2 regions of the Barnesiella sp. An22 genome follow, and region 1 is predicted to be linked to the other one. Evidence: riboswitches for the same ligand, from Rfam matches in the RefSeq annotation. Region 1 holds a riboswitch; the other holds the start of a gene.
The links. A riboswitch is a leader RNA that binds a small molecule or an ion and turns the genes downstream of it on or off. The one in region 1 is predicted to bind cobalamin.

Region 1 (9,817 bases):
GCCGTTCTCGGGGTTTACCTTCACCCCGTAGGGAATCTCGATATCGGCCTCGGTGCCGTCCTTGATAAAGCTGTCGGACACCACCTCGCCGGTGCGCACATCGACAATGCCGTAGGTCACGCTGTTCTCCTGCGACGCATCGTTCCAGGCCACACTGTACAGATAGAGCGAATCGCCGCATATCTCCATCTCGCTGCACGGAATGTCGAGCGTGTCGCTCACCTCCATGCGGCCGGTGCGCTTGTCTTTCTCCAGCACGAAGAGGCGCGAAGGCACCGACTTGTAGTCGCCCCGCGACGATACCCACAACTTGCCGTAGCGATCGGCCCGGATGCGATGCAGGTTTATCCCCACGGGAATCTTGCGTATCTGTGTCATCGTGGCGATGTCGACTACCGAGACCGTATAGTCGTAGTTGGGCTTGCGGTATCCGCCCGAATTGGCCACATAGATGAGGCCGTCCTGCACCACCAGCTCGTCAGGCTGATAGCCTACCGTCACCTCGGCCGTCACCTCGAGGGTGGCCGTGTCGACCTGGAAGACGGCGCCCAGCTGTGCGTTGGGGTCGATGCCCACCGGCCCCACATAGGACGACACATAGGCATAGCCGCCGTCGAAAGCGACGTAGCGGCAGTTGGGTATGTCGACCTGCCCCAGCCGCTTGCAGGTGCGGGCGTCGAGCACCTCGACCTTGTGCGAGCAGTTGATAACGGCATAGAGTTTGGAGCCGTATATCTCTATGTCGTTCCCCACGTCGCCCAACTCTTTCACCACATTGGGATTACGCTCGGCATAGAGGTTGCGGGCATACTGCCCCTGCTCGAAGTCGACAAAGTCGAGCGTACACTTGTTCGACCCCATGTTGCCCTCGTTGAGCAGATAGAGCCCGGCAAAGGGCGACTCACGGTCGAGCATCGGCAACGACTCGTATTCGGTGAGGACAATCACATCGTCCTCCCGGCACGAGGTCATCGATACCAGCATCGCCAGCATCATCCCGATAATTATATGTAAAATTCTGCCTCTCATCATAATTCGATAGCTATGCCAAACCGATAGTTACGCATCGGCATGGGGAAATTGAGCACTACGTCGTAGGCCTGGTCGAACAGGTTGTTGACCTCGGCCGTCACTTTCAGATTCACAGCTTTGATTTTGAACGACTTCACCAGCGATATGTCGCTCGTGTACCACGGCTGCACATAGTTATACTCGATATTCTCCTGCTGGTTGTACCGCTCGCCCACGTAGACAAAGCTGTAGTTGAGGCCCCAATCCTTGTAGGTGAGCCCCAGAATGGCCGAGCCGCTGTGCCAGGGGATATAGGGTATCTGGTCGCGGTAGTAGTTGTCGCTGGGGTTGGTGATGTCGATGGCCTCCTGATAGGTATACTGCACCTTGGTCATCAGCCCGATTTCGAGCGGCAGACGGAAGGTGGCCGTGGCCTGCACGTCGACACCCCGGATGTCGACCTTCCCCAGGTTGAGCATGGTCCAGCGGAACTGCTGCCCCTTGGGATAGGCGACAATCTTGTCCTTCACCAGATTGTAATAGGCATCCACACCGGTATGGAATCCCGAGAGGAATCCCGTCTTGGGTGCCACGGCATAGGTAAAGCCCACGTTGTACTGGGTGGCACTCTCGGGCTTCAGGGCCGAGTTGCCCATATCGGTGTAATAGAGGTCGTTGAAGGTGGGCATGCGGTATATCTGCTTGTAGAAGGCTCGCAGCACCCAGTTGTATCGCTTGAGCGGCTGGTACGAGAGGAAGACGGCGGGTGTCACCTTGCTCTTGTTGGGAGCCTTGGTCTGCCCCTCGGCCGTCTCGTCGACCAGCGTAGCCAGCACGCTGGCCTGCATCTTCAGCCGGTCGGCCAGCGAGAAGGCGGTAGCGGCCGAAATCCAGTGGGTGTAGCGGCTGGCCGAGAGGTACTCCGACAGGCCGTTCCACTGCATGTCGTAGGCCACCGACACGTCCCAGTTGCGGAGTATCGAATACTTGTTGGCCAATGACACGTAGACCTCGCGCTGCTTGTACTGGTTGTCGACCCGCATCAGCTTGTCGTCGTTGTTCACATAGTGGGTATAATCGAACGCATACTTGGCATTGACCTTGAGGCTGTACTTGCGGGTAATATCCTGCTGATAGACGCCTTGCACGAAGGTGTTGCGGTCCCACAACCGCTCGCCGTTGCGCCACACGTTGTTGACGATGGCGCCGGGGATACCCCGCTCGGAGCTGTAATGGTAGACGTAGGCTTTCCAAAAACCGTTGGAGAGATAGCCCTGCAGACCGCCCTCGAAACGCACGGCATCGATGTCGCCGTTTTGCCGGGTAGCCGTGGTGTCGTAGGCCACCTCGCCCGAGGGGGTAACCCGCTTGTAACGGAATTTGTACTTACCGCTCGAGTTGGTCCACTCGCTGTTGAAGGTCATGCTCACGCTCTCGCTGAGCTTGTATTCGAAGAGCACCGAGGGGTTGACCAAGTCGAACGACCCCGTTTTGAACGAGGCCTTCAGGTGCGACTTCTCGCCCGGCTTGAACTTGGGCCGACGGGTAGTGAGGTAGATGGAACCGGCCGAGCCGAACTCACGGGCCGACTGGAATATCTCGCTCTTCTGCCCGTTGTAGAGCGAAATCTCCTCGATGTTCTCGAGCGAGAATTTCCCCAGGTCCACCTGGCCGTTCTGAGCATTGCCCAACTGGATACCGTTGTAATATACCCCCATGTGGTTGGTACCCATGCTGCGGATGTTGACGGTCTTCAAACCGCCCACTCCACCGTAATCCTTAATCTGAATACCCGAAAAGTAACGTATGGCATCGGCCACCGAAAAACTGTTGAGAGCCTGTAACTCCTTCCCTGCAAGTTTCTGTGAGGGTATCACCTCGCTATACCGGTTGGCCGTGACCATTACCTCGCCCAGCGACCGGGTCTGTATCGAGTCGGTCGACGAAGTCTCATCGGCCCACACCCGCACGGGCAGAGCAGCCAGTACCCCAATCGCACACACAAACGATACCCAACGACAAAGTCTTTCCATCGGACTATTTTTTAACAGCCTCGGAGCGGGTTCTTTCGATACAAGTCGGTGTAAACAGACGGACGCGTGTAGGCCACCCTTCCGCAGATTCACAAGCTCTACCCCCCGAAAGCTAATGACTAAAAGCATGGCAGGTCTTCTGACTTACTCCGGTAACCGAGGCCTTCCCAATCGTCATAATCAGTGGCTTTCAAGTATTCTCGGCACCTCTACGGGAGCTTACAGCAGCGGGACTGTTCGGGATTTTCACCCGATTCCCTTTTCATTCTACGCCCCGGACGGGGTTTCGAAACCAATGCGTGACAAAGGTAACACAAATTATTGATACTGTTCTATTTTTTCTTGGAAATTATTCCAAACCAAACCTGCACCCCAATCGTTACTTGTGAAAAAAGTATTGATTCGTAATAAAAAATAACGGTTATAAATTTGTATCAATCACAAATTTTACCGAATATTGCGAAAATTTTCTTCATCTACATACAATACACTTATGGAAGAAAACCAAACCTTGAAAAACGACAATTTCGTAGTGCGCGTATGGCGATTCTACCTTGAAGGATTCCGATCGATGACCTTGGGAAAAACACTTTGGGCAATCATTCTTATCAAACTGTTCATCATGTTTTTTATCCTGCGGCTCTTCTTTTTCCCCAACATTTTGCAAAAAGAGTTCGATACCGACGAGGAGCGGGCCAATGCCGTCATCGAAAATCTCACCAATACTAATAATTCTCAACAACAACAATCACAGGAGTTATGAACGATCTTTTCACGCTCGTAGACTGGTCGAGGGCACAATTTGCACTCACCGCTATTTATCACTGGCTGTTTGTCCCCCTCACGCTGGGGTTGGGCATAATCGTCAGTATCATGGAAACCATCTACTACCGTACCGGCGACGAACGATGGAAAACCATTACCAAATACTGGATGACCCTCTTCGGCGTCAACTTCGCCATCGGGGTGGCAACCGGTATCATTCTCGAGTTCCAGTTCGGTACCAACTGGTCCAACTACAGCTGGTTCGTGGGCGACATCTTCGGGGCGCCGCTCGCCATCGAGGGCATCATGGCCTTCTTCATGGAGGCGACCTTCATCGCCGTCATGTTCTTCGGCTGGAACAAAGTGAGCAAACGGTTCCACCTGGCTTCGACCTGGCTCACCGCCATAGGGGCCTCGATTTCGGCGCTGTGGATTCTGGTAGCCAACTCGTGGATGCAATACCCCGTGGGCATGAAGTTCGACCCCGAGACTGCCCGCAACGTCATGGACGACTTCTGGGCGCTGGTACTCTCGCCGGTAGCTGTCAACAAGTTTTTCCACGCCGTATCGGCCGGCTGGGTGCTGGGCGGTATCTTCGTCGTGGGCGTGAGTGCATGGTATCTGCTTAAGAATCGCGAAAACTTCCTGGCCAAACAGAGCATCCGCGTGGGGGCCTGGGTAGGTCTGGTGGGGGCTCTCGTCGTAGCCTACACCGGTGACGGTTCGGCCTATCAGGTAGCCGACAAGCAACCCATGAAACTGGCTGCCATGGAGGGTGTCTACCACGGCAAGGAGGGGCAGGAGCTTATCGCCTTCGGTATTCTCAATCCGGCCAAGGAGTTCAACAACAACGAGAAGGAGTTTCTCTTCGACATACCTATCCCCAAACTGCTCTCAATACTGGCTACGCGCCAGGTCGACGGTTTCGTGCCGGGTATCAACGACATCATCGACGGCGGTTACCCCGACAAGAACCTCAAGGGTGAGGAGATTATCGCGCTCTCGGCCCAGGAGAAGATGGAGCGCGGCCGCCTGGCCATCGCCGCTCTGGCCGACTTCAACACGGCCCGGCAAAACAACGACACCACAGCCATGAACGAGGCCCGGGCCCGACTCGATGCCAACTACGAATACTTCGGCTACGGCTATGTCGACTCGGTCGAACAGCTCATTCCCCACGTGCCGTTTGTCTTCTACTCGTTCCACATCATGATTATCCTGGGCGGTTACTTTATCCTCTTCTTCATCCTCGTGCTCATCCTCTCCTACAAAGAGAAACTGCATAACCTCAAATGGATGTTGTGGGTAGCCATACTCACCATTCCGCTGGGATACGTCTGCCTCGAAGCCGGCTGGATTGTGGCCGAGATGGGCCGCCAACCGTGGGTTATCCAGGACATTATGCCTACCTTCGCCGCCATCTCGAAAATCGAGGTAGCCTCGGTACAGACCACCTTCTGGTTGTTTGCCGCACTCTTTACCATCCTGCTCATCGCCGAGGTGGGTATCATGTTGAAACAAATCAAAAAAGGAACCGAAAAAAAATAAAGACACACTATGGAACTGAACGAACTATTTTACCAGCACTATTGGTGGTTTCTCATCTCGCTGCTGGGCGCAATACTGGTATTCCTGCTCTTTGTGCAGGGCGGACAATCGCTGCTGGCGACCATGGGTAAAAACGAAATTGAAAAGAGCATGATGGTCAACTCGCTGGGCCGCAAGTGGGAGTTCACCTTCACCACCCTCGTGGTGTTCGGCGGGGCCTTCTTCGCCTCCTTCCCCCTCTTCTACTCCACCAGTTTCGGCGGGGCCTACTGGCTGTGGATGGCCATCCTGTTCAGCTTCATCATACAGGCCGTATCGTATGAATACCGTTCGAAGAGCGGCAACTTCCTGGGCAAAAAGACCTACGACGCCTTCCTCTTTGTCAACGGCGTGGTGGGCCCCCTACTGCTGGGCGTAGCCGTGGGTACCTTCTTCACCGGAGCCGATTTCGTGGTCGACAAGGCCAACCTCACCACTCCCGGGGCACCGGTCATCAGCAGCTGGACCAACGACTGGAACGGCCTGGAGGCTCTGCTCGACGTGCGCAACCTGTTGCTGGGCATCACGGTGCTCCTGCTGGCCCGCACACAAGGAGCCCTCTACTTCATGAACAATATCAAGGACGATACCCTCTTCGAACGGGCACGCAAACAGGTGCTGGTCAACGGCATCGTATTCGTGCTCTTCTTCCTCTCGTTCGTGGCTGCTACCCTGATGGCTACCGGCTACGAGACCAACCCGCTCACCGGCGAGGTATTTACCCGGCCCTACAAATATTTCTACAATTTCGTTGAAATGCCGTGGGTAGCCTTCATGTTCCTCGTGGGTGTGGTGCTGGTGCTCTATGCCCTCATCCGCTCGGTATTCGGGCAGCACTTCACCCGAGGCATCTGGTTCTCGGGTATCGGCACCGTGCTGGTGGTTCTCAGCCTCTTCTTCATCGCCGGCTACAACCACACCCCCTACTACCCTTCGGCTGCCGACATGCAGAGCTCGCTCACCATCTGCAACAGCTCGTCGAGCCTCTTCACCTTGAAAACCATGAGCGTAGTATCGCTGCTCATCCCCTTTGTGCTGGCCTATATCTTCTACGTATGGCGCGCCATGGACAAGAAGCCCATCACCGCCAGTGAAATGGAAAGCAACGAACACAAATATTGATACTTGCGTATTCCCCAAAAAGAGCTTACTTTTGCAGAGGTAAGCTCTTTTTTTGTATATGGACGACACCTACTTGACCATATCGCGCACCTCGGAGGGAATTTACAAGGAGAAGATGAGTAAGTTCCTCTCCTTCGCCATCCCCGTGACCACCGTCGACGAGGTGAAGCGTGAACTCGAAAAATACCAAAAGGAGTATTACGATGCCCGCCACGTGTGCTGGGCCTACATGCTGGGACACGAGCGCACCCAGTTCCGCTCGAACGACAACGGCGAGCCCTCGGGGACGGCCGGGAAACCGATACTCGGCCAAATCAACTCGGCCAACCTGACCGACATTCTCATCGTCGTGGTGCGCTACTTCGGGGGCATCAAACTGGGTACCAGCGGACTCATTATCGCCTATCGCGAGGCGGCCGCCGAGGCCATCGCCGCCAACGAAATCGTGGAGCGGCTGGTCGAAGACGAGGTGCAGTTCGGTTTCGAATACCCCCTGATGAACGAGGTGATGCGTGTCGTCAAGGAGGAGGGGCCAACCATCGTCTCGCAACTCTTCGACATGGACTGCGAGATGACCCTGCGCATACGCCGCTCCCGCATGGAGAACCTCAAAAACCGGCTGTCGAAAATCGACGGTCTTCACTTTCTAAACGAACCTTAGCCGATGATGACCGAACAAGAGAAAATGGAGAGAGGGCAACTGTACGATGCCTCGGCTCCCGAACTGTTGCAAAAACTGTTTGCCACCCGCGATAAACTTTTCGAACTCAACTACCGCCTGCTACCCTCGCAAACCGAAGAGCGGGAACGGCTGCTCCGCGACATTCTGGGCACCACGCCCGAACGGTTCACCATCGTCTCGCCCTTCCTGTGCGACTACGGCCACAACATCCACGTAGGCAAAAACTTCTTTGCCAACTTCAACTGCGTGATGCTCGACGAGGCTCCCATCACCATCGGCGACAACGTGCTCATTGCCCCCAACGTGGGCCTCTACACTGCCGGCCACCCCATCGACGTGGAGCGTCGCAACCAGTGGCTCGAGTATGCCTGGCCCATCACCATCGGCAACAACGTGTGGATTTGCGGCGGCGTGACCATCGCCCCCGGCGTAACCATCGGCGACAATACCATCATCGCAGCCGGCAGTGTGGTGACCGGCGACATCCCGGCCAACGTTATCGCCGGCGGTAACCCTTGCCGCGTCATACGCCCCGTCACCGAAGCCGACCGCCAGCGCTCCTACGACTGGACTGAACAAAAAGCCAGAAAGAATAAATAGAACCGTACACAGAGAATAGCCTACTTGGAATTTCCCGTATAATGTTCGTTCGGTTCCCACCTCAGCCCGAACGAAGAGTAAATTGAAAGAATCCTAGGCTGATTGGTCTCAAAATCAAAATCTTCCCGATTCAAATAAATCGGGTTGGAAATATCGAGTCTATCTTTCAGGGTCTCTTCAGGCACCAACTTATACGGGATACCACGTTGGTCCATTTTATCGAGGAACAAATAGTTACAGGTGCTCAATTCCACTTCCTGCGTCGAAGCCTCCATTCGATTCAGCACATAGTCTACCGTCTGTCTGTAAACCACATTCTGCACTATCACTCCCGACAGACTAATGAAAACATCGATAGAGAGCAATGTAAGAATGAGGATATGTACCCCTCGAGACAGACGTCTTTTCAGGCCATATCGCTCGGCATAAAACAACAGCACAAACGGGAACAGATAGAAGAAACTTACATATCGAGCCCAATATCCGTATGGGAGGATAAACAACGAAGCCAGCAACCCGACAAGGGCCACCAGATACCAAGCCATACGACGGGAATAACCGGTACTAATAAACAGAATCAGCGCCAACAAAACAGACTCGAAGAAGAATATGCCAAAACCGCCTATCCGAGCATCCGACACCCACGATGCCGAAAGATTGTTTTTAGATATACCCACAACACTCACCTCATCGGAATTCATATTGTTCGACGGATTAGCGACTAACGATAAAAGCACATTTTCAAAATTCGATTTTCCCTGCATCATCGGCAAAACCTGATTGTTAAAAATATCTACCTTCTCATCTCCGGCAAGCGGATAAAAAGGAGAACCATGCTCTTGCCAGTTGGTCACATAAGGATTGTAACCTCCTATGACTATTCCCGCCAAAGCTATAACGGCACATATTACAGTCAGGCGACAAGGCTGTTTGTACTTATGATTTCTCAGCAAGATAAAAAAGAGAATGCCACCCCACAGTACAATCCAAAAGAAAATATTGAATTTTATCGATGAGATGAAAAACAGCAGAAGCAAATCGACATACAACGCCCTGCGTTCTCCCTTCTCGAAAAAGAGATATAGATTCACCAGAAATATAACCAACAGGGTATAGAGAGTCCAATCGATATAACAGGTAAATAATTGAACAATCACTACTGGATTGAGAGTTATCAACACAGTTATCCACAACCGCATATACCGGGTACGGTTTGGCAGAAAATCGTGCAGGAATATATAGACATACCCCATCGACGCAATAACGAGCCACATATTCAAAACCTTACCTGCATCCAAATTTCCCAAGAAAGCAACAACCGTAGCGACAATGGTCTCTATGCCTCGCGGATAATGCTCCACCCACATGGCGGTATCCCGATCGACCGAACTACTTACAGAAGTATCCCACAAAGGGTTCCAACCATTGACCAATTCTCGCACGGTACAAATATGATACCATTGCCCGTCGTACGACCAATCATAGACATACATCGAAATCAATATCGTAACCAGCAATACACCCACCACGGTCAATACGCTACTCCACTTCACCCGTCTCTGCATATTCTTCTCAGTACATACCCACAAAACGGACAAACACACAGCAGCAGGAAATATGAAGCCATTGACCGAGAAACCTATCCACAAAGACAGGACAGCCAGCAAATAGCTAACCAATGGTATGGCTACCAACAGTTGTGCAGAGGTCTGTATCCAAGAAATCGTTTCGTCTGAAGAGGCTCGAAAAACATTCATATCCTTATTTTTTTCGATTACAGAATCGTTTTCAACTGCTCCAACGCCGTAACCATATAGTCGGGTTGAGGCCCGGTCACGGGCAAGTTGTCACGGTTGAAATAGATGGCCCGCCACCCGGCATTCATCGCCCCCAGAATATCGGCGTCGTAGTTGTCGCCCACAATCACCGTATCGGCAGCGGTGCTCCCCACCACCTGCAAGGCGTAGTCGAAGAGCCGGCGGTCGGGCTTGGTGATGCCTATCTCGTCAGAGAGGAT
Region 2 (9,817 bases), 520 kb from region 1:
TGCCCTTCTTTACCCCCGAAGCCTACTACGAAGGAGAGGTGAACCGCGACGACGTGCGGGTGCTGCTGTGGTATCTGTCGGCTGCCTACGGCAACGAACACGAGGTGCTGTCGCCTCTCGATGCCGACCTCATCGCCACGGCCGACCCCATCTACAACCTGCTTGAGAGCGAATACGAAACGGCACCCGACTCGCCGCTGCTGCAAGAGTTTTGCCAACCCGAACTGAACGATACCTCCGACCCCGAGGCGCGGTACCGCTTTGCCGAATGGCTCTTTTGGGAATCGTTCCTGCTGGGACCGTCGAACCGCTCACTGGCCCGCCAACTGCTGCACGAGGTGCACAGCAAACCGAATCACACCGACAAAGAGAAACTGAACCGACTCGAAAAACTGCGCCGCGAGTCGCTCTACACCCTGCCGGCCGGACCGCTGGCCCTCTTTGCTCACGAATGGGTGTCGCTGTTGTGGCAACACACCCTGCCCGAAGAGCTCGAAGAGCAGAAAGAGCTGCACCCCTATTACCAGCAGTTCACCCAATCGACGGGCGGCAGCCCCGTGAAGTATATCGGCTCGTATGCCGAGCTCGACCGCTTCCTCACCGAAGGGATGCAATGGGGCGAGACCGAAGGCGGACACCTGTCGCACCTGGCTCACAAAAAGAATTTCGTCCTCTACGTAACTCCCTATAAAGGGATGCTGGTGGCCTCGGATATTGCCCAATACATAGCCGACCCGGCCAACCCTTGGTACAACCCCGAGGAGGCCCGCAAAGGGGCCATATCGCTGCTCACCGTGCCGGGACGTTGCCCCGTAGACCTGCTGCTCTACCTCTGCTCGCACGGCTTGCTGCCCGATGCCTGCTTTGCCGACGGCAACCCGCAGCTCGTGGCCGATAATTGGGATTTCATAGCCCGCTGCCTCCTGCAGGATTACTACCGGGCCGTGTAAACACTGAATTGCCTCATTCTGTTTTCTGCCCCTGCGACAGGTGCAGAATGCGCTGGTTGCTGCTGCCCCTGAAGGGTAGCGTGGGATCGAAGAGCGACTGCACGAAGGGGCCGTCGACCAGCGTGTCGATATACTCGAGGCAAGGTCGCCGGACCTCATCGTCCAACAGCACCTCGTAGGTATAGCCCGTATAACACCAGATATTCAAACCCGTCTCGGCCTTGAGGCGCCGCAACAGAGCCAGCAGGGCCGGCGGATTGTAAAAGGGGTCGCCCCCCGAGAGGGTAATGCCGTCGAGCAACGGATTGGACCTGATTTCGGCGATGATGCGATTGAGCAAAGCCTCGGTGAGCGGCTCGCCCGCCCGGGGATTCCAGCTGCCGGCATTGTGGCACCCCCGGCAATGGTGCGTACAGCCGGCCAGATAGATGGAATAGCGTACCCCAAAACCGTCGGAGATGGTCTCGGGGTAGACATTGATCAGGTGCAGTGTTTCCATTTACTTGTGTTTTACCCGGTCGCGCTCTTCGGCCTGCTTGGCCGAGTTCCACGACTCGAGGCTGCCGGTGAGGTAGCCGGTAATGCGACGCATGCGCGAGATGTTCTCGCTCTTGCACACCGGGCATTGCGTATAGATGACACCCCGGTAGCCGCACGCACGACAGGTGTCGACCGGGTGGTTTATCGAACCGTAACCGATGCCCTCGTCGTGCATCACCTTCACGATTTTCAAGATGACCGATACATTCTTCTTCGCCTCGCCGTCGAGCTCGACATAGGTGATGTGTCCCCCCCGCGTAATGGCGTGGAAGGGGGCCTCCTTACGGATCTTCTCGACGATGGTCACCGGCTCCTTCACGTCGATGTGGAACGAGTTGACGTAGTAGTCGCGGTCGGTCACGCCGGGGATAACCCCGTAGCGCTTGCGGTCCAGACGGGTGAAGCGACCCGAGAGACCCTCGGCCGGCGTGGCCAGTACCGAGTAGTTGAGCCCATAGCGGCTCTTGTACTCCTCGACCACGTTGTTCATCACCATCACGGCATCGTAGAGCGTCTGCCAGGCCTCCTCGTTGCGGGCATGCCCCTCGCCGTAGATGGCACACATGGCATTGTGGCCGCCGATAAAACCGATGCCCAGCGTACCGCTATTGATTACGTCGCCCACCTCATCGTCGGGATTCAGCCGTCCGCCACCCTTCCACACGTCGTTACCCATCATGAAAGGGAACTGACGGGCGAGAGCCTTGCGCTGATACTCGTACCGCTCGTGCAACTGCTCGGCAATCATCGAGGCGGTGGTGCGCACCTTCTCGAGAAAGAGGATACGGGCCTCGCGGCGGATGGCGTGCTTGTCGCCGTCGGGGTGCAGCTCTTCGGCCTCGCGACGCGCCTCGATGGCCAGGCGCGGCATATTCATCGAGGTAAAGGAGAGGTTGCCCCGCCCCCACGAACTCTTCGCACCGTGCAGGTTTTCAAACACCCGGGTACGGCAACCCATCGTGGCCACCTCGTAGCGGAAGCGGTCGGGGTCGTCGGCCCGCCAAAATTCGTTTCGGTTGTAGTCGGTATCGAGAAATACGAAATTGGGAAAGAGCGAAGTGGCCGTGGTGCGGCACGACTCGAGCAGCAGGTCGAAGTTGGGCGCCTTGAACGGGATACGTCCCGCCATCGCCCCCTCGAAGTCGGCCATCGCCGCAGCATAATCCTCGTCGCTGTACGATACCCCATCCTTCACCTTGAAAATCTGTATCGGGAAGACCGGCACCTCGCCGTGGCCCAACCCCTCGGTTGTAGCCGAGAGCAGCTCGCGTATGACCATGCGCCCCTCGGGCGAGGTATCGGTACCGTAGTTTATCGAACTGAAAACCACCTGGTTGCCACCCCGCGAGTGCATGGTGTTGAGATTGTGCACCAACCCCTCCATGGCTTGGTGGGTATCCTTGCGGGTAGTCTCGTAGCTTTGTGTCCAGGCGGTGCGCAACTCATTGGCCGAGAGAGTCAGGCCCAGAGTCTGCAGGCGGTCGGCCAGTGCAGCCTGTTGCACCTCCGTATCGGCTATCGAGGCGACCGAGTCGGCTATCGCCTCTCGCAGCGACGGATGGTCGCTCTCGCCGTGCAGGCGCAAGATGAAGTCGATGGCCGTCTCGAGATGTTTGCGGAAACTCTTCAGCACCCCCGGTGCCATGAAGTGGTCGAAAGCCGGGATGGCCTGCCCGCCGTGCTGCTCGTTCTGGTTGGTCTGGAACACGATAGTGGCCAGCGTGGCGTAGCTCTGTATCGACTGGGGTGTGCGCACGGTTCCGTTTTTGGTGTGGAAACCGCGGTTGAAAATATCCTCCAGGTCGTACTGCACGCAGGTGGTCGTCTTGGTGGGATAGTAGTCGAGGTCGTGGATGTGAATGTCGCCCTCGCGGTGCGCCCGCCCGTAGCGCACCCCCACCAGATACTTGTAGGCGTAATCCTTGGTCACCTCCGAGGCGAAGGTCATCATCTGCCCGGCCGGCGTATGCGACGACATGTTGGCGTTGCTCAGGTTCACGTCGTTCTTCTCGACAGCCACGATGCCGTCCATCACCTGCTTCATCGAGGTGCGTTTCTCGCGCTCCTTGGTGCGCCACTCGCGATAGATGATGAAGCGCTTGGCCACCGAAGGGTTGCGCCGCATCAGATGGCGCTCGACCAGATCTTGAATCTCCTCGACCGAAATCTCGCTCTTGTCGATGGCGGCGGCCACCTCGCCGGCAATCTGTTTCACCGCAGTTTCGTCGTCGATACCATCGGCCCGATAGGCCTTGGCAATAGCCCGCTCGATTTTGGCAATCGAGAAACTCTCTTGGGCACCATCGCGCTTGGCAATGGTAATGCCTGCATAATCCATGTTGATAAGTTGTTTAGGGTTGGATACTGCGGACGTCTCCTCGAACGTCCTTTTGCTTCTCTCTCACTCCGGCAGGTCTTCTGGCTCTTCCCTGCCCCGATGACGCCTTCCCGACATTACAGAAACAGATTCTCGTCAGTGGCTCGTGTCACGGGACTTTCACAGGAATTACAGCAGCGGGACTGCTCGGGATTCTCACCCGATTCCCTTTTTATCGACACCATCGTACAACGGGGCCGAACCGGAATGCGGGTACAAAGTTACACAAATTCGCGATAACCAAACAACAAATTTCGAGACAAAAGTTTCCTTTTTCGGGAAACTTTTGAAAACCAGAATAGAAAAAAGTTTCCTGAAACCAGCAACGAATAGAGGCCCATACCAACTCCCATATGGAAACTATACTGCTATAAAACAGCAAAAAAGGCATCTATTCCATTGTTCAATCGGATATCCAATCGAATCAACCAAATTGTTATCTATTCCAGCAACATAATAAAAAAGGCGAGATAGTAATCTCTCTATAAGAGAGAGAACCTTGCCGCACCATTTGTCCCCAAGGTGCAACAAGGTTCTCTGTATCTTCCGGGACAAGAGCGTCCCTGATATCTTACCAATTACAGAATGAGCATGGCGTCGCCATAGGCACCGAAACGATACCCCTCCTTGAGGGCAGCATCGTAGGCCTCGAGGACAATTTCATATCCGCCGAATGCCGCTACCATCATCAGCATGGTCGAAAGCGGCATGTGGAAGTTGGTCACCAGACTGGTGGCTACCGTAAAGTCGTAGGGCGGGAAGATGAACTTGTTGGTCCAGCCGTCGTAGGTCTTCATGTGGCCGCCGGTGCTGACCGCACTCTCGATACCCCGCATCACCGAGGTACCCACGGCGCACACCTTGTGGCCGCCATCCTTGGCGTGGTTGACGAGCTCGACCAACTCGGGAGTTACAATCAGCTGCTCCGAGTCCATTTTGTGCTTGGTGAGGTCTTCGACATCGATTTCACGGAAGTTACCCAGGCCCGAATGGAGGGTGAGGAAGCCGTAGTCGATGCCCTTGATCTCCATGCGCTTCAACAGCTCACGGCTGAAGTGGAGCCCGGCAGCGGGAGTGACCACAGCCCCTTCGTGGCGAGCAAAGATATTTTGATAACGCTCGGCATCGAGCTCCTCGACCGGGCGGGTGATATAGGCCGGCAAAGGCATCTCGCCCAGTTTGTAGAGGGCCTCTTTGAACTCGTCGTGCGAGCCGTCGTAGAGAAATCGCAACGTACGGCCGCGCGAGGTGGTATTGTCGATTACCTCGGCCACCATCGAGTCGTCGTCGCCGAAATAGAGTTTGTTGCCGATACGTATCTTACGGGCCGGCTCTACCAGAACGTCCCACAGGCGATTCTCTTCGTTGAGCTCACGCAGAAGGAATACCTCGATTTTGGCACCGGTCTTTTCTTTATTGCCATAGAGGCGGGCGGGAAAGACTTTGGTGTCGTTGAATACAAACACATCTTTCTCTTCGAAATAGTCGATAATCTCTTTGAAGATGCGGTGTTCAATCTTTCCCGTTTTCCGGTCGATGACCATCAACCGGGACTCGTCCCGGTTTTTTGCCGGGTATTGAGCGATTTGCGCTTCGGGCAATTTGAATTTGAATTGGGACAGTTTCATATTTGTTCGTTATTACTTTCTTCGTTTTTATCTTCTTCGGAGGTTGTCAAGGGGGCCTCGTCGATCATTCGGGCCACCTCATCGACCGACAGGCAATCGGCGAGCGTCACATCGCCCACCCGTGTACGCACAAGCCCCACCAGATGAGCTCCACTGCCGAGGGCCGCCCCGATGTCGCGGGCAAGAGCCCGTATGTAAGTACCCTTGCTGCAAACGACCCGTATCTGGATAAGGGGCAATTCGCAGGAGAGCAGCTCGATTTCGTCGATCACCAGCTCCTTGGGTTTAAGTTCTACCTCCTGCCCCTTGCGCGCCATGTCGTAGGCTCTGCGCCCATCGATCTTACAAGCCGAATAGGAGGGAGGCACCTGCATAATGGAACCGACAAAACGCGGTAATGTTCGCTCTACGCTCTCGCGGGTGATGTGCTCGTGCGGGTAGTGTGCATCGATTTCGGTCTCCAGGTCGAACGAGGGGGTAGTCGCACCCAACTGCAAGGTGGCGATATACTCTTTGGTATGGTACTGAAACTCCTCGATACGCTTGGTTGCACGTCCGGTGCAGACAATCATCACTCCCGTAGCCAGGGGGTCGAGTGTACCGGCATGACCCACTTTCAGTTTCTTCTGCTTGAGCCTGCGCAATATCCGCAATCGGATTCGCTTGACCACATCGAACGAGGTCCAATGCAGCGGTTTGTCGATATATATGATTTCGCCTTCGTTAAAATCCATTACATAATCGTTAAGTTATGTCCCGTCAACAACATGACGAGAATCACACCACCCACTATTATACGATACCACCCGAAGGCCTTGAATCCATAGCGGGTAACGAAACCGATGAAAAACTTGATGGCCAGCAAGGCTACCACAAAGGCAACTACGTTGCCCAACAACAAAGTACCCATGTTGTTCATAATCAAATCGGCTCCTTCAGGTTCTGAAAACAGCTTCAGCATCTTGTATGCCATTGCCGCAAACATGGTGGGAACAGCCAGAAAGAACGAGAACTCGGCTGCCGCCTTGCGCGAAAGTTTCTGTGCCATACCGCCCACGATGGTCGCCATCGAACGCGATACACCCGGTATCATGGCGATACATTGGAACAATCCTATGTAAAATGCTCGTTTCTCGGTAAGCTCGGTGTTGTCGCTGCCCTTGTTGAATATCCGGTCGCAGAAGAGCATGAAGATACCGCCAATAACCAGCATGACGGCAACGACTACCACGTTTTCGAGCAGGGCATCAATCCAGTCGCCCAAGAGCAAACCGAATATGGCAGCGGGGATGAATGCCACCAGCAACTTCCAGTAAAAATCGTAGGTGTGCAGGAAACGCCGCAAGGCCGAGGGATTGCCCGGGAGCGGAGTGCGATTGAGCCGGAAAAACCGTTTCCAATAGAGACATACCACCGACAAGATAGCACCGAACTGTATAATGACCGTAAATGCCCTTACAAAGGGAGTACTTTCTACACCCAGAACACTCTGTGTAATAATCATGTGCCCCGTAGAGGAAACGGGTAAAAACTCGGTCAGTCCCTCTACAATGGCGATAATAATCGTTTCTAAAAAATCCACTTTCTTGAAAATTTAAACAGAAATATCAAACTGCCTTATTGTCTCTTTTTAGAGTTGTGCATGATTGCATAGACCATGAAGACAAACCCCACGAAGGCTATGCCGGGGGCCAGCACAATGCGACGAAAACTGAAGATGTCGGGGTTATATGCCTCGGGGGTAGTACCGGGCCCCAGCATCAGCAGGAAGCCGACTACAATCACGGCAAACGATATGGCAATGAGTTTTATATTGGCTTTTCCCAGAGCAAACGAGGCCTTTTGCTCCGTGTCGGAAAGCACCGGTGCCGATTTCTTTTCTTGAGATTTCATATGGTTATACTGTTTTTTTATCACACATAATACAAGTCGTCTCTATCCATGCGGATATAACGGTTCACGGCCCAATAGGCCGAGACGGCCGACAGGATAATACCCAGCACCAGCACGGTGAGAAATACCAGCAGCATCATGGGTACCGACACAAGCGTCGTGAAGTTTTCCATCTCGGACATGAGGTAATAGACACACCCCGAGAGGAGCAACATGGCAATGACCGAGGCCACAATGCCGTTGATAACATTGGAGACAATAAATGGCCTCCGTATGAAGGCCGGGGTAGCACCTACCAACTTCATCGTGTGAATGAGGAATCGCTTGGAGTAGGCACCCAACCGGATGGTATTGCTAATCAGCGCAAACGATATAATCATCAGCACAATGGCCAACGCCAGCAAGATGAGGCCGATGCGGCTCATGTTGTCGTTGACCGACTGAATGAGGTCTTTCTGATAGAGGATGTCGCTCACGATTACCTGGTCGCGAAGACCTTTCTCGATAACCGAGAGACTGTCGGTATTGGCATAGTCCGCTTTGAGCTTGACCTCGATCGACGATTGCAAGGGATTGACCCCCAACACATCTTCGGGATTTTCGCCCAACTCGATCATCACCTCCTTCAGGGCATCCTCTTTCGAGATGTACTGAGCAGCCTTCACATAGTCGGCCCGCTCGAGCATGCGTTGCAACTGGTGCACCTGTTGTTCGCCGGCCGACTCGTTGAGGACAATCGAGAAGCCTATATTCTCCTTGACATGACGGGAGAGATTGTTGGCCAAGAAGCCCATCAAGACCATAATCCCCAAAATGAAAAGGACCAGCGACACGCTTAATGTCGAAGTCATTCGAGCATTCAGAAAAGAAATCCGTTTGCTGAAAGAAGCCTTGTTGTTCATATCTCTCTTTTTTACCAAATCAAGCCTTTTGTTCTGTGAGGATTTTACGCCTCTGTTAGACACCTATTTCGACGTTCCTACCCCTTTCTTTTAACGAACCAGAAAACAAAAGGATATTATTAGCCCAAATTTTATGCAAAATAAAGTCTATCTGGGCGAAATTGCTCTTTTTGTTCACATATTTTAATATTTTCTATCGCAACTTATATTTTTCGAAATGGGCTGCCGTCTTGAACCGGAAGAGCAGGTACCCTATCGTGCAGAGCACACAAGCGGTAGCATAGACCGTAGCATAATTGGTGAGGTCGGCAATCTGCCCGCCGATAAGGACCCCCAGCCCTACCCCCAAGTCCCAGGCTGTGAGGTAGGTCGAGTTGGCTGTACCCCGCTGATTATTGGGAGCCAGATTGATAAACATCGTCTGATAAGCCGGACAGATGCAGCCGTAACCCAAACCCAGCACCACCGCCGCACCGTAATAACCCCACTCGTTACGCACCCCTACGAAGATGAGGTAACCGAGCAGCGACAGCAACATGCCCACGAAGATGTTGCGGGTAACGAAACCGCGATTGAGCCATTGCCCCGAGGCGAGCCTCGACAGGATAAGGCCGATAGCCAGCAGAATGAAGAAAAACCCGGCCCCCGACTCGATATCCAACTCCTCCTTGCCATAGACAGCCAGATAGGTCGACAGCACCCCGTAGCTGAACGAATAGAAGATGAGCGTAACCGCTTCGGGCATACCCCTCAGCAGCAGAAACCGGTCGAGCGAGATGGGCGGCTTCTCGGGTACCGGGTCGCGCCGATAGGGCATCTTGATGGTCGAAACGGCAATCAGTCCGATAGTAGCCGATACCATCGAGAGCAAAAAGATATAGTCGAAGTTGGCATAGGCATCGTGTATATAAAGTGAAAGTGTGGGTCCGACAGCCATGGCCAGATTGTTGCTCACTCCGTAGTAGCCTATGCCTTCACCCCGTCGCGACGAGGGCATCACATCGATGGCCACCGTACTGTTCGAGACGGTGAGCAGACCGAATGCTACCCCGTGCCCGGCCCGAATGATGGCAAACAGGAGCAGCGTGCCGGCCAGCAGATAGCCGCCGAAGAAGAGCAAAAAGACAAAATAGCAGATGAGCAGCAGCGGCTTGCGGGGAAAGGTGTCGACCATATACCCGGCAAAGGGGCGTATCATCAGGGCAGTGATGGTATAAGACGAGAGTATGAAACCGGCCGTGGAACGGCTGGCGGCAAAGGCCTCGCTCAAATACATGGGCAATACCGGCAACAGCAGGTAGAAGGCAAAAAAGAGCAGGAAGTTCCCGGCCACCACCACACAGAAGCTGGGTGTCCACAGTTTATCTTTAACCACTTTTTCCATAAGACACTCGGGTGTTTAGTCCAACGCTTCGCCCAGCAAGGTAGCCGACGAGGCGTCGGTCACCCGTACCCGTACCAACTGGCCGATACGGTGGTTGCCCTTGTCGAAGACCACCACCTTGTTTTGCGAGGTGCGGCCGAAGA

Region 2: linked by a shared signal. The riboswitch ahead of ABGT88_RS00380 (anaerobic ribonucleoside triphosphate reductase) and the one ahead of ABGT88_RS02555 (TonB-dependent receptor domain-containing protein) in region 1 are both predicted to bind cobalamin.

The regions. Positions count from the first base shown of each region.
Region 1 covers NZ_OZ007014.1:613,509-623,325, reverse strand. Annotated here, with positions in the region: gene ABGT88_RS02560 (YncE family protein) at 1-1,029, opposite strand, end outside; gene ABGT88_RS02555 (TonB-dependent receptor domain-containing protein) at 1,029-3,044, opposite strand; cobalamin riboswitch at 3,156-3,356, opposite strand; gene ABGT88_RS02550 (DUF4492 domain-containing protein) at 3,538-3,807, shown strand; gene ABGT88_RS02545 (cytochrome ubiquinol oxidase subunit I) at 3,804-5,357, shown strand; gene cydB (cytochrome d ubiquinol oxidase subunit II) at 5,367-6,518, shown strand; gene ABGT88_RS02535 (YigZ family protein) at 6,577-7,179, shown strand; gene ABGT88_RS02530 (sugar O-acetyltransferase) at 7,183-7,800, shown strand; gene ABGT88_RS02525 (hypothetical protein) at 7,821-9,557, opposite strand; gene ABGT88_RS02520 (YjjG family noncanonical pyrimidine nucleotidase) at 9,575-9,817, opposite strand, start outside.
Region 2 covers NZ_OZ007014.1:97,167-106,983, forward strand. Annotated here, with positions in the region: gene ABGT88_RS00370 (DUF3843 family protein) at 1-950, shown strand, start outside; gene nrdG (anaerobic ribonucleoside-triphosphate reductase activating protein) at 964-1,449, opposite strand; gene ABGT88_RS00380 (anaerobic ribonucleoside triphosphate reductase) at 1,450-3,828, opposite strand; cobalamin riboswitch at 3,881-4,089, opposite strand; gene queA (tRNA preQ1(34) S-adenosylmethionine ribosyltransferase-isomerase QueA) at 4,446-5,495, opposite strand; gene truB (tRNA pseudouridine(55) synthase TruB) at 5,492-6,229, opposite strand; gene ABGT88_RS00395 (undecaprenyl-diphosphate phosphatase) at 6,229-7,077, opposite strand; gene ABGT88_RS00400 (DUF3098 domain-containing protein) at 7,113-7,388, opposite strand; gene ABGT88_RS00405 (ABC transporter permease) at 7,409-8,239, opposite strand; gene ABGT88_RS00410 (MFS transporter) at 8,484-9,674, opposite strand; gene miaB (tRNA (N6-isopentenyl adenosine(37)-C2)-methylthiotransferase MiaB) at 9,690-9,817, opposite strand, start outside.